2 regions of the Phytohabitans kaempferiae genome follow, and region 1 is predicted to be linked to the other one. Evidence: riboswitches for the same ligand, from Rfam matches in the RefSeq annotation. Region 1 holds a riboswitch; the other holds the start of a gene.

Region 1 (5,079 bases):
GTTCACCACCTGCGGCCTGCTGTTCGAGTACTACACCGGCACGCGGCGCACCGCCGAGCACTGAGCCATCCACCTCACGGCTGGTCGCTTGTCAGGGCGGCCAGCCGTTCTGTGGAGAGGCAGGAAATCAGGCAGCGCTCCTTGGCGTTTCCCATCACCTGCGCCGTCCACGTGGTGAAGCCGCCGTCGCCCAGCTCCACGACCTCGTCACCGCGCCGCGCGGTGATCCGCAGGGCCATGCCGGCGTAGTAGCCCCGGCCGCGCTCGCGTTCCGGATCCTCGACGACGGGCACGGCGGGCGCGACCGTGTCGGCGAGACGTTCGCGGAGCACGGGGCTGTCGAAGATCGTGTACTCCAGCCGCGGCGTCACGCCCGGCGGCAGCAGGTCGGCGAGCACGCGCCGCCAGTAGCCGAGGTGCAGGATCAGCAGCCGCGCCTCGGTGTCGCCGGAGCCGGTGTCGCGGGCACTGGACACCAGCGCGAAGAGGCGGAAGTGCGCGCCCCAGCCGGCCGGGAAACGCTGCGCCCGCAGCATGCGGTGGCTGGCGGCCAGGTGCACCTCGCCCGTGGCGGGCTGGCGCAACCGGCGGTCCGCCGCCTCGACCGCGAGCGCGTTCGTGGAGTCGCTCACCACCTCGGCGGCGCGGAGCGTGGAGACGACTCGGTCCTGGCTCTGCGGGGTTACCACCGCGCACGTGCCGAGTGGGGCCACCGGCGAAAGCTCCACGCCCGCGAACCGCTCCGGCAGCAGCCGCCACATCCGGGCTTCCAGGGCGGCGACGGCGCGCGGGTCGGCGGGGGAGGGGCGGACGAAGCGGTCTTCGCGCCAGCGGCGCAGCAGGCCGGCGGGGCGCACCTCGGCCGCCCGCGCCCGCGCCACCGACAGCAGCAGAGTTTGCAGGTCGGAGGCGGAGAGCCCGGCCAGCGACTCGCGCGTACCGGCGGGGAGCCGGCCCCAGACCCGGCGTTCGGCGTCGTTCACCCCGGCCAGGATGGTCGATCGGGGCGGCGCCGGCCAGCGAAATACGGTCAGGCGGCCCGGCGCTGCTGCGGGGCCACCGCGTTGCCCCGGTGGCGCATCCAGACCCGCAGCGTGAAGGGCGCGACCACCACGGCGGTGCCGCAGCCGGTGCAGAGCAGCTCGGGGAACTCGTCGCCGGTCTCGCCGTCGGCCGGCACCGCCTCGAAGGGCATGTCGGCCTCGCAGATGACGCAACGCAACTCTCGCACGGGTCTCTCCTCTGCTCTAGGAAGCGGTGATGCTCTAGGAGGCGGAACTACCCGGGTGTCCTTTCTCACGCTGCCACGACCCGCCGGCCGGTTGGCGGAGGTGGGCCGGCGTGTCGCGCACCTGTTCGAATGGCGCTACCCGCTGGCCCGCTCGGCCGCCCGCACCACGTTTCGGACGAGCATGGCCACCGTCGTGGGCCCGACGCCGCCGACGCGGGGCGTGATGGCGCCGGCGACGCTCGCGCACGCCTCGTCGACGTCCGGCAGCAGGCGGCGCCCGGCGTAGCGGACGCCCGCGCCGATCACCACGGCGCCGGGTTTGACGTGCTCAGGCTGGATGATCCCGGGTACGCCGGCCGCGCCTACGAGGACGTCGGCCCGCCGGGCGTACCGGGGCCAGTCGCGGACGCCGGTGTGCACCACGGTGACGGCGGCGTTGGCGGTGGGGCGCTTCTGAGCGAGCAGCATCGCCAGCGGGCGGCCGAGCGTGGCGCCGCGGCCGAGGATCACGACCTCTCGCCCGGAGACCGGGATCTCGTAGTGCGCCAGCAGTGTCTCGATGCCCGCCGGCGTACAGGGCAGCGGGCCGGGCAGACCGACCGCCAGGCGGCCCATGTTGAGCGGGTGCATGCCATCGACGTCCTTGTCCGGGTCGATGCTCTGCAACGCGACGTCGTAGTCGAGGTGGGCCGGGATCGGGTACTGCACCAGCAGCCCGTGCACGGCGGGGTCGGCGTTGAAGCGGGCGATCACGCGGTGCAGGTCGGCCTGGGAGGCGGCGGCCGGCAGGTGCTCGTGCGGGGATGCGAATCCGAGCTCGGCTGCCTGCCGCTGCTTGATGCGGATGTAGCCGGCGCTGGCGTCGTCATCGCCGACCAGCACGGTGGCCAGGCTGGGCGTGATGCCGCGCTCGCGCAGGCGGGCGGTCGCGGCGGCGGTCTCGGCCAGGACTGCCTCGGCGACCGGCGCGCCGGGCAGGAGGAGGGCGGATTCACTCGTGGAGGGCATGCGGACTCCTCGGCGCGGGCGCCCAGGCGGTCGGCTCCCGCGGCGAGCTCCCCGATGGTGATCCATCCCCGTGCCGCCAGTCGCTGCTGCCGGACATCATGCCGCGCGTCGCGGTGTCAGGGCAACTTGACGTCAGGGCGTCTTGACGAGATAGTGGTGGCATGTCGACGCCGGACGAGCTGGAGCGCCAGCACACTCTGCAGACGGCCGTGGCCCGCTACGACACGCTGCGCACGCGGGACGCCCTCGCCTCGCCCGGTGAGGAGGACGAGTCGTTCGCCGCACCGCCACTCACCAAGGAGGAGGCGCTGGAGATGCTCGCGCTGGGCGAGCTGATCGCGCGCAAGGCCGGCTACGGTCGGCAGCTCGGCGTGCGGTCGGCCCGCGCCACCGGCGCCTCGTGGTCGCAGATCGGCGCCGCCCTCGGCACCACCAAACAGGCGGCCTGGGAGGCGCACGCCCGTTGGCTCGACGAGCAGGGCGCGGGAGCCGATAGGGTAGGCGCGTGATCACCGCGATCGTCCTGATCGACTGCGCGACCGACTCGATCCCCGAGGTGGCGGAGACCCTGGCCGCCCTGCCCAACGTCAGCGAGGTCTACTCGGTGGCCGGCCACGTCGACCTCATCGCGATCGTGCGCGTGCGGGAGTACGAGCAGATCGCCGAGGTGATCGCCGGGTCGATCAACAAGACGCCCGGCGTGCTCGACACCGAGACCCACATCGCGTTCCGCGCGTACTCTCAGCACGACCTGGAGGGCGCGTTCGCGATCGGTCTCGACGATGCCGACTGAGGATTACGCCCAGGAGTACCTCGACCGGGGCACCGACCGCCTCGGTCTCCAGGTCTACCCCGAGCCCGACGGCGTGGCCGACCCGCCGGTCGTCGTGGTGTGGCCGGCGATGGGGGTGCGCGCCCGCTACTACCGGCCGCTCGCCGCGTCACTGCGCCGGGCCGGCATGGCCGTCGTCGTGGCCGACCTCCGCGGCACGGGCGCCAGCACGCCGCCGTCCAGCCGTTCCTCTGGGTACGGGTACGCCGAGCTGGCCGACGACGTCGGTGCCGTCCAGGAGGCGCTCAAGCCGCGGCTCGACGGGCGCCGCCGGATCGTGCTCGGCCACTCGCTCGGTGGGCAGGCCGCACTGCTGCACTTGGCGCTGGCCGGGCAGTCCGATGTGGACGGCGTGGTGCTGATGGCGGTCGGCCTGCCGTACTGGCGGGTCTATCCGCGCCGCCGCCTCGGCGTGCTGGCGATGACCCAGGCGATCGGCGTCACCAGCGCGGCACTGCGCGTGTGGCCCGGCTGGGGCTTCGGCGGCCGGCAGGCGAGGGGCGTGATCCGTGACTGGGCACACACCGCCCGCACCGGCCGCTTCCCCCGGCTGGGCGGCGTCGACGCGGAGGCGGCGCTGGGCGCGCTGCGTACGCCGGTGCTGGCGATCAGCGTCGACCACGACCAGTACACGCCGCACGAGACGCTCGACCACCTCTGCGGCAAGCTGCGCGCCGCCGAGGTGACGCGGGAGCGCCACGCGATCGCGGGCGCCGACCACTTCACCTGGGTACGTGCGGCCGACCCCGTCGCCGACCGCATCGCCGCCTGGACACAGACCCTCCTCTGAATACACGCACCGATCGGCGGCCGCCTGTGCGGCTCGACGGAGCTTTCGGAGTCGAGGCGGTTGCGCGGCTGGGCTGCGCTCGGACCTGGTGTCGTGTGTTGGGGAAGCTGTCGGGTTGGGCGCACCGGTGCGCCCAACCCGGCCGGACGCGAAATACGCGACTCGCGGCGTGGATGCCGGGCCCGGTGGTTGCCGGGCCGGACCCGGCAGGTGTGTGTGTGGGCGATTGTCGGGGACATTGCCCATTCAAACCGGCCGCAAGGGGCTATGTCCCTGACAAAGCCCCCTGTCCGGGCTGACCGGGCGGGGAGGCGGTCCGTCCGTGGCGGCCAATTGACCCCGGAGGGTGGATTCTTCGCCACGCACGACCTTGACCTCAAGACCGCGAACAATCCCCGCCCCCCAAAGACGTGGGCACGCCATGGATCAACAAGTGGCGGGATCAAGACGACTTGTGGCGCCAATAGCAGCCATAACTCGTCTTGATCCAAAGGCTGCCTGCCCGGTGGGCAGTCCGAACCGACGCCGACGCCGCCGCCGGCGTCGCGCGCCGCCGACGTCAACGAACTATCCCGACCGATCGCGAAGCTGAGCAAGTGTGCCGGCGGCAGACCGTGTGCCGGACGCGCGCTGGTGATACAGCGCGAGTTGGGCGCGTTGGCGCGCCCAACTCGACAGCTCCGCCCGGACCGAGGCCGCTGCGCATCCCGTGGTCATCAGCCTGAAGGGCGGTGGGCGGTCGTGTGCCACCGCCGGGGCGTGTGTGGGGTCTCAACCTTCCGGGCCCTGCCCCCGCTGCGGGCCGGGGCCGGGGCTGTGGACCGCAGAGCGGGCGGCTGCGGGAAAGCACCTGTCTCCCCGGGGACCCCACGCAGCGGCCTGGAGCGCGACGGACATCGCGGTAGCCCGGAGAAGCGTGCGGCGAGTGCGCTGACCGCGGCGCGGACCTCGACCGCGAAGGTCTCTAGGCCGTGGCGCGGGCCACCTCGACCCAGCGGTCGAGCCTCTTCGCGGCGGCGCCGCTGTCGATGCTCTCGGCGGCGCGCGCCAGGGACTCGCGCATGCACTCCAGCGGGTCGCCCGGGAGGCCGGCCTGGGCGGCCAGCGCGGCCGCGGCGTTGACCAGCACCGCGTCGCGGACCGGGCCCGGCTCGCCGGCCAGCAGGCGGCGGGTCACGTCGGCGTTGAAGGCGGCGTCGCCACCGCGCAGGTCGCCCG
Region 2 (5,079 bases), on a different contig from region 1:
GCTGCCACGCGTTGGCCCCGTCGAGCCGCGCCGACTCGTAGTGCTCCTCCGGGATCGCGTTGAGCCCGGCCACGAAGATGACCATGCCATATCCGCAGCCGCCCCAGACCGCCATCACCACCAGGATCGGGATCGTCAGCGCCGGTGTGGCGAGCCACTGCACGGGCTCCACGCCGACCCAGCCGACCACCGTGTTGGCGAGGCCGAAGTCTTCCACGGTGAAGATCCAGCGCCAGATCAGCGCGACCGCGATGGTGGAGGTGACGGCGGGCAGGAAGAAGAGCGTACGCATGATGCGATCGCGCCAGCTCGTGCCCTGGAAGGCGACCGCCAGCGTCAGCGCGAGCACGGTGGTGAGCGTGACCGCGGCGGCGACGTAGACGAACGAGTTGGCGAGCGCCTGGCGGAAGCGCTCGTCCTCGAACCACAGCCGCTGGAAGTTGTCGATGCCCAGGAAGGACGGCGGCTTGACCCCGTTGTAGTTGGTGAACGCGAAGTACAGCGAGTTGAGCAGGGGCCACACGAGGAAACCGATGAACAGCACCGCGAACGGGAGCAGCATCACGTACCCGGGAAGCGCTCGCCGCAGCCGCATGCGCCGCAGTTCGGGCGAGCGCTTCGCCCGGCGTACCCGACCAGGACCCTGGCCCCCCGCGGCCGGCGCCCCCGGCGCCGGCGCGGTGGTGGTCGGCGTGGCCATCTACTTGAGGTTGTTGTTCATGATCGTCGCGGCCTCGGAGAGCGCCTTCTTCGGATCGACGTTGTCGTTGACGACCGACTGGAGCTTCTTGGTCACCTCGGCCTGGCTGACCTCCCAGCCCTTGCAGTTGGGCGGGCCGCTGACCGTCTCCATGGTGGTCGCGAGCGTCTGCTTGACGTTGTCGGTCGTGTTGAGCGTGTTGAGCTGGTCCGACCGGGGCGAGAGCCACAGCTCACCGGCCCGGTTGTAGACCTCCTTCTGGAGCAGCTGGATGGCCTCGTCGGTGTACGTCCACTTGATGAAGTCGGCCGCCGCCTTCGGGTACTTGGTATACGACATCACGCCGATGATCCGGCCGCCGACGAACGTGCCGGCGCCCGCCGGACCGGTCGGCAGCGCTGCGACCTGCCACTTCCCCTTGAGCTGCGGATGCGTGGTGTCGATCGCGTTGGCCACCCACGAGCCGTCGATCGCCATCGCGACCTCGCCGTTGGCCATGCCGGCGGCCGAGTCGGTGGCCGCCTTCGGCACACCGTGCTCGCGGAACTGGTCGGCCCACGTGGTGGTGGCGAGCACGGCCTGGTCGCTGTCGATCGTGGCCTTAGAGCAGTCGTCGGCGTAGAGCGAGCCGCCGGCCTGCTTCAGCCAGTTGAACCAGGGCAGCCACTCGAAGGTGTTCCAGTTTTCCACCAGCGGGGTCTTCACACCGGCCGCCTTGAGCTTGGTGATCGCGGCGGTGAGGTCCTCCCACGTCTTCGGCGGGCCGCTCAGCCCAGCCTTCTGCAGCAGGTCGGGGCGGTAGAAGAGCAGGTAGAACGCGTTGTCGAAGGAGACGCCGTATACCGCGCCGTCGGAGGAGGTGATCGCCTTGAGCACCTCGGGGCGGGTCTGCTGCTTGATGCTGCCGATGTCGTGCGTGTTGAGGTCGATCATGCCGCCCAGCTCGCCGAACTCGATGCCCCACGACATGCCGCCGGAGATGATGTCCGGCCCGGTCTTGGAGGTGGCGGCGGTGAGCACCTTGGCATGGCCGTCGTCCCAGGAGAGCGCCTGGACCTTGATCGTCACGTCGGGGTGGGATTGCTTGTAGACGTCCGCGACCGCCTGGAGCGCCGCCGCGTGCTCGTCGGAGCCGGTGTTCCAGAAGGTGAGGGTCGCCGGCCCCTCGGCGTCCTGGGCCGGCTCGTCGCTGCCGCCGGAGGTGGTGCAGCCGGCCACGAGTGCGGTCATCGCGGCCGCGGCCGTGACGACCGCCAATCGCGTACGCATGTCTGCCTCCATATGACTAGCGCCACAGCATCGATAAGTATTGACTGAACCGGTTGAGTAGGCACACGGTACGGCCGGTCCCACAGAGTGTCAATGGCGTGTTAACGGCTTGATCGTCCGCTAACGGAAAGGAACTTAACCGGACAAGCGTTCGGCGACTGGCCCGTTTCCGCTGGCCACGAGGTAGCGTAAGACCGCTTGTTACTAAGGAGCGCCACGTGAGCGAGCTTGCGATTGAGCCACCGGGCTCGGCGGCTTGCGCGAGCGGCGGCTCCTCACGCGGTGAGGAGGCGGCGTGAAGCGACCCACCATCGCGGACATCGCACGGCGTGCCGGAGTCTCGAAAGGCGCCGTGTCGTATGCCCTCAACGGGCAGCCCGGTGTCTCCGAGGCGACCCGGCAGCGCATCATCGCGATCGCCCAGGAGATCGGTTTCAACCCCAACAGCGCCGCCCGCGCGCTCTCCGGGGCCACCGCCAACGCGGTCGGGCTGGCCCTCTGCCGCCCCGCGCGCATCCTCGGCATCGAGCCGTTCTTCATGGAGCTGATCAGTGGCGTGGAGGCGGAGCTGTCGGCCCGCTCGTACGCGCTGACCCTCCAGGTCGTCGCCGACCAGGACGCGGAGATAGCGGTGTACCGGCGCTGGTGGGGCGAGCGACGGGTCGACGGCGTCTTTGTCTGCGACCTGCGGGTCGACGACCGGCGCGTGCCCGTACTGGAGGAGCTGCAACTCCCCGCGGTCGTCATCGGCGGCCCCGGCCACACCGGCAGCCTGGCCAGCGTGTGGGCCGACGACGCCGCCGCGCTCGTCGAGACGATGGAGTACCTCGTCGCGCTCGGCCACCGCCGCATCGCCCGGATCGGCGGGCTGCCCGGCCTGCTGCACACCGAGATCCGCAAGCAGGCGTTCCTCGACGCCAGCGAGCGGCTGGGGCTGGAGCAGTCGGTGAGCGTGCCCTCCGACTACACCGGCGAGGAGGGCGCCCGCGCCACGCGCCGCCTGCTCAGCACCGCCGGCCGCCCCACCGCGATCATCTACGACAACGACGTGATGGCCATCGCGGGGCTCGCGGTGGCGCAGGAGATGGGGCTCGCCGTCCCCGGTGACCTCTCGATCGTGGCCTGGGACGACTCCGCACTGTGCCAGCTCACCCACCCTCCGCTGACCGCGATCGGGCGAGACATCCCGGCGTACGGCGGCCACGCCGCCCGGCAGTTGCTCGCCGCGATCGAGGGTCGGCAGATCGGGGCGTACCAGGATGAGACCGCGCACCTGACTCCTCGTGGGAGTACCGCGTCTCCGCGCACGACGGGCTAACATCACGGGGTACTCGCGACTGGCGCATTGAGGTGGAAGAGACCACCGGGGAGCGACCACGATTCACGGCACCGCGCGCCTGGGTGCCGGTCATCGTCGACATGCCAGGAGGTCGCTGTGCACGAGCCACCGATCCCACACCTGACCGCCGCCGACCCGGAGCTGGCCCGCCTCGTCGAGGGTGAGGCCCAGCGGCAGCACGACAAGCTCCGCATGATCGCCTCGGAAAACTACGTCTCCACGGCGGTGCTCGAGGCGAGCGGCACGGTGCTCACCAACAAGTACTCGGAGGGCTACGCCGGCAAGCGCTACTACGAGGGTCAGCAGTTCGTCGACCCGATCGAGACGCTCGCGATCGAGCGGGCCAAGGCGCTCTTCGGTGCCGAGCACGCCAACGTCCAGCCGTACTCCGGCTCCCCGGCCAACCTCGCCGTCTACCTGGCGTTCCTCCAGCCGGGCGACACGGTCATGGGCATGTCCCTGCCGATGGGCGGCCACCTGACCCACGGCTGGTCGGTCTCCGCCACCGGCAAGTGGTTCAACTCCGTTTCGTACGGGGTCTCCCGCGAGACCGGCCTCATCGACTTCGACGAGGTGCGCGACCTCGCCCGCCGCGAGCGCCCGAAGGTCATCTTCGCCGGCGGCACCGCGATCCCGCGCACGATCGACTTCGCCGCGTTCGCCGAGATCGCCCGTGAGGTCGGCGCGGTGCTCGCCGCCGACATCGCCCACATCGCCGGCCTCATCGCCGGTGGCGCCCACCCCACTCCGGTCGGGCACGCCGACGTCATCACCACCACGACCCACAAGACCCTGCGCGGCCCGCGCGGCGCGATGATCCTGTCGACCGCCGAGCACGCCACCGCCATCGACCGCGCCGTCTTCCCCGGCCTCCAGGGCGGCCCGCACAACCACACCACGGCGGGCATCGCGGTCGCGCTGCACGAGGCGTCGCAGCCGCCGTTCGCGGCGTACGCGGCCCAGGTGGTCGCCAACGCCAAGGCACTCGCCGCGGCCCTCGTCGAGCGGGGCTTCGACCTCATCTCGGGCGGCACCGACAACCACCTGATCCTCGCCGACCTGACCAGCAAGAGCATCGGCGGCAAGCCCGCGGCCAAGGCGCTCGACCGGGCCGGCATCGAGCTCAACTACAACACGGTGCCGTTCGACACGCGCAAGCCCTTCGACCCCTCCGGCATCCGGCTCGGCACGCCGGCGCTGACCACGCGCGGCCTGACCGAGGCGCAGATGCCGCAGGTGGCCGCGTGGATGGACGACGCGGTGACGGCCGCCATCAAGGAGGACGAGGCGGCGCTCGAGCGGATCGCGGGCGAGGTCCGCGACCTGCTGGCCACCTACCCCATACCGGGCTACAAGTCCGCCTGACGATCTCTCTCGGGTCAGCGGAACGCTATGGCTGTTACGGGCTCCGTAGCAGCCATGGCGTTTCCCTCGAGGCGTGTCTGCGAATGGCGAAGACGGCACGAACCCACCGGGCTTGAGGCAATGAGGCGGTTGAGGAAGCTCGAACGAGCCGGATGGCCATCCGCCAGGTAGCCTCCGGCCAGAGGGCTCAAGCTGCCAAGCAGTGCGTATGGGCCGCGCTGGGGCCTGGTGTCGGGTTGGAGAAGCTGTCGAGCTGGGCGCACCGGTGCACCCAACCTGCCCCGGACGCCGGGATACGCGACTCTCGGCGTGGACGCCAGGCCCGGTGGTTGCCGCGCTGGACCCGGCGGCAGGTGTGGGCGATTGTCGGGGACACTGCCCCTTCAAACCGGCCTCAAGGGGCTAT

What was found. Region 1 has a riboswitch for ZMP and ZTP ahead of ACFFIA_RS40255 (bifunctional 5,10-methylenetetrahydrofolate dehydrogenase/5,10-methenyltetrahydrofolate cyclohydrolase). Riboswitches for the same ligand answer to the same signal wherever they lie in the genome.
Region 2: another riboswitch for ZMP and ZTP. It lies ahead of glyA (serine hydroxymethyltransferase); the one in region 1 lies ahead of ACFFIA_RS40255 (bifunctional 5,10-methylenetetrahydrofolate dehydrogenase/5,10-methenyltetrahydrofolate cyclohydrolase).

Annotation. Positions count from the first base shown of each region.
Region 1 is NZ_JBHLUH010000091.1:66,829-71,907, reverse strand. It holds gene ACFFIA_RS40270 (cytochrome c oxidase subunit 4) at 1-64, shown strand, start outside; gene ACFFIA_RS40265 (hypothetical protein) at 75-983, opposite strand; gene ACFFIA_RS40260 (hypothetical protein) at 1,031-1,231, opposite strand; gene ACFFIA_RS40255 (bifunctional 5,10-methylenetetrahydrofolate dehydrogenase/5,10-methenyltetrahydrofolate cyclohydrolase) at 1,367-2,239, opposite strand; ZMP/ZTP riboswitch at 2,253-2,333, opposite strand; gene ACFFIA_RS40250 (hypothetical protein) at 2,401-2,748, shown strand; gene ACFFIA_RS40245 (Lrp/AsnC family transcriptional regulator) at 2,745-3,032, shown strand; gene ACFFIA_RS40240 (alpha/beta hydrolase family protein) at 3,022-3,861, shown strand; gene trpD (anthranilate phosphoribosyltransferase) at 4,826-5,079, opposite strand, start outside.
Region 2 is NZ_JBHLUH010000041.1:28,357-33,435, reverse strand. It holds gene ACFFIA_RS20755 (carbohydrate ABC transporter permease) at 1-700, opposite strand, end outside; gene ACFFIA_RS20750 (extracellular solute-binding protein) at 701-1,969, opposite strand; gene ACFFIA_RS20745 (LacI family DNA-binding transcriptional regulator) at 2,265-3,287, shown strand; ZMP/ZTP riboswitch at 3,293-3,379, shown strand; gene glyA (serine hydroxymethyltransferase) at 3,405-4,673, shown strand.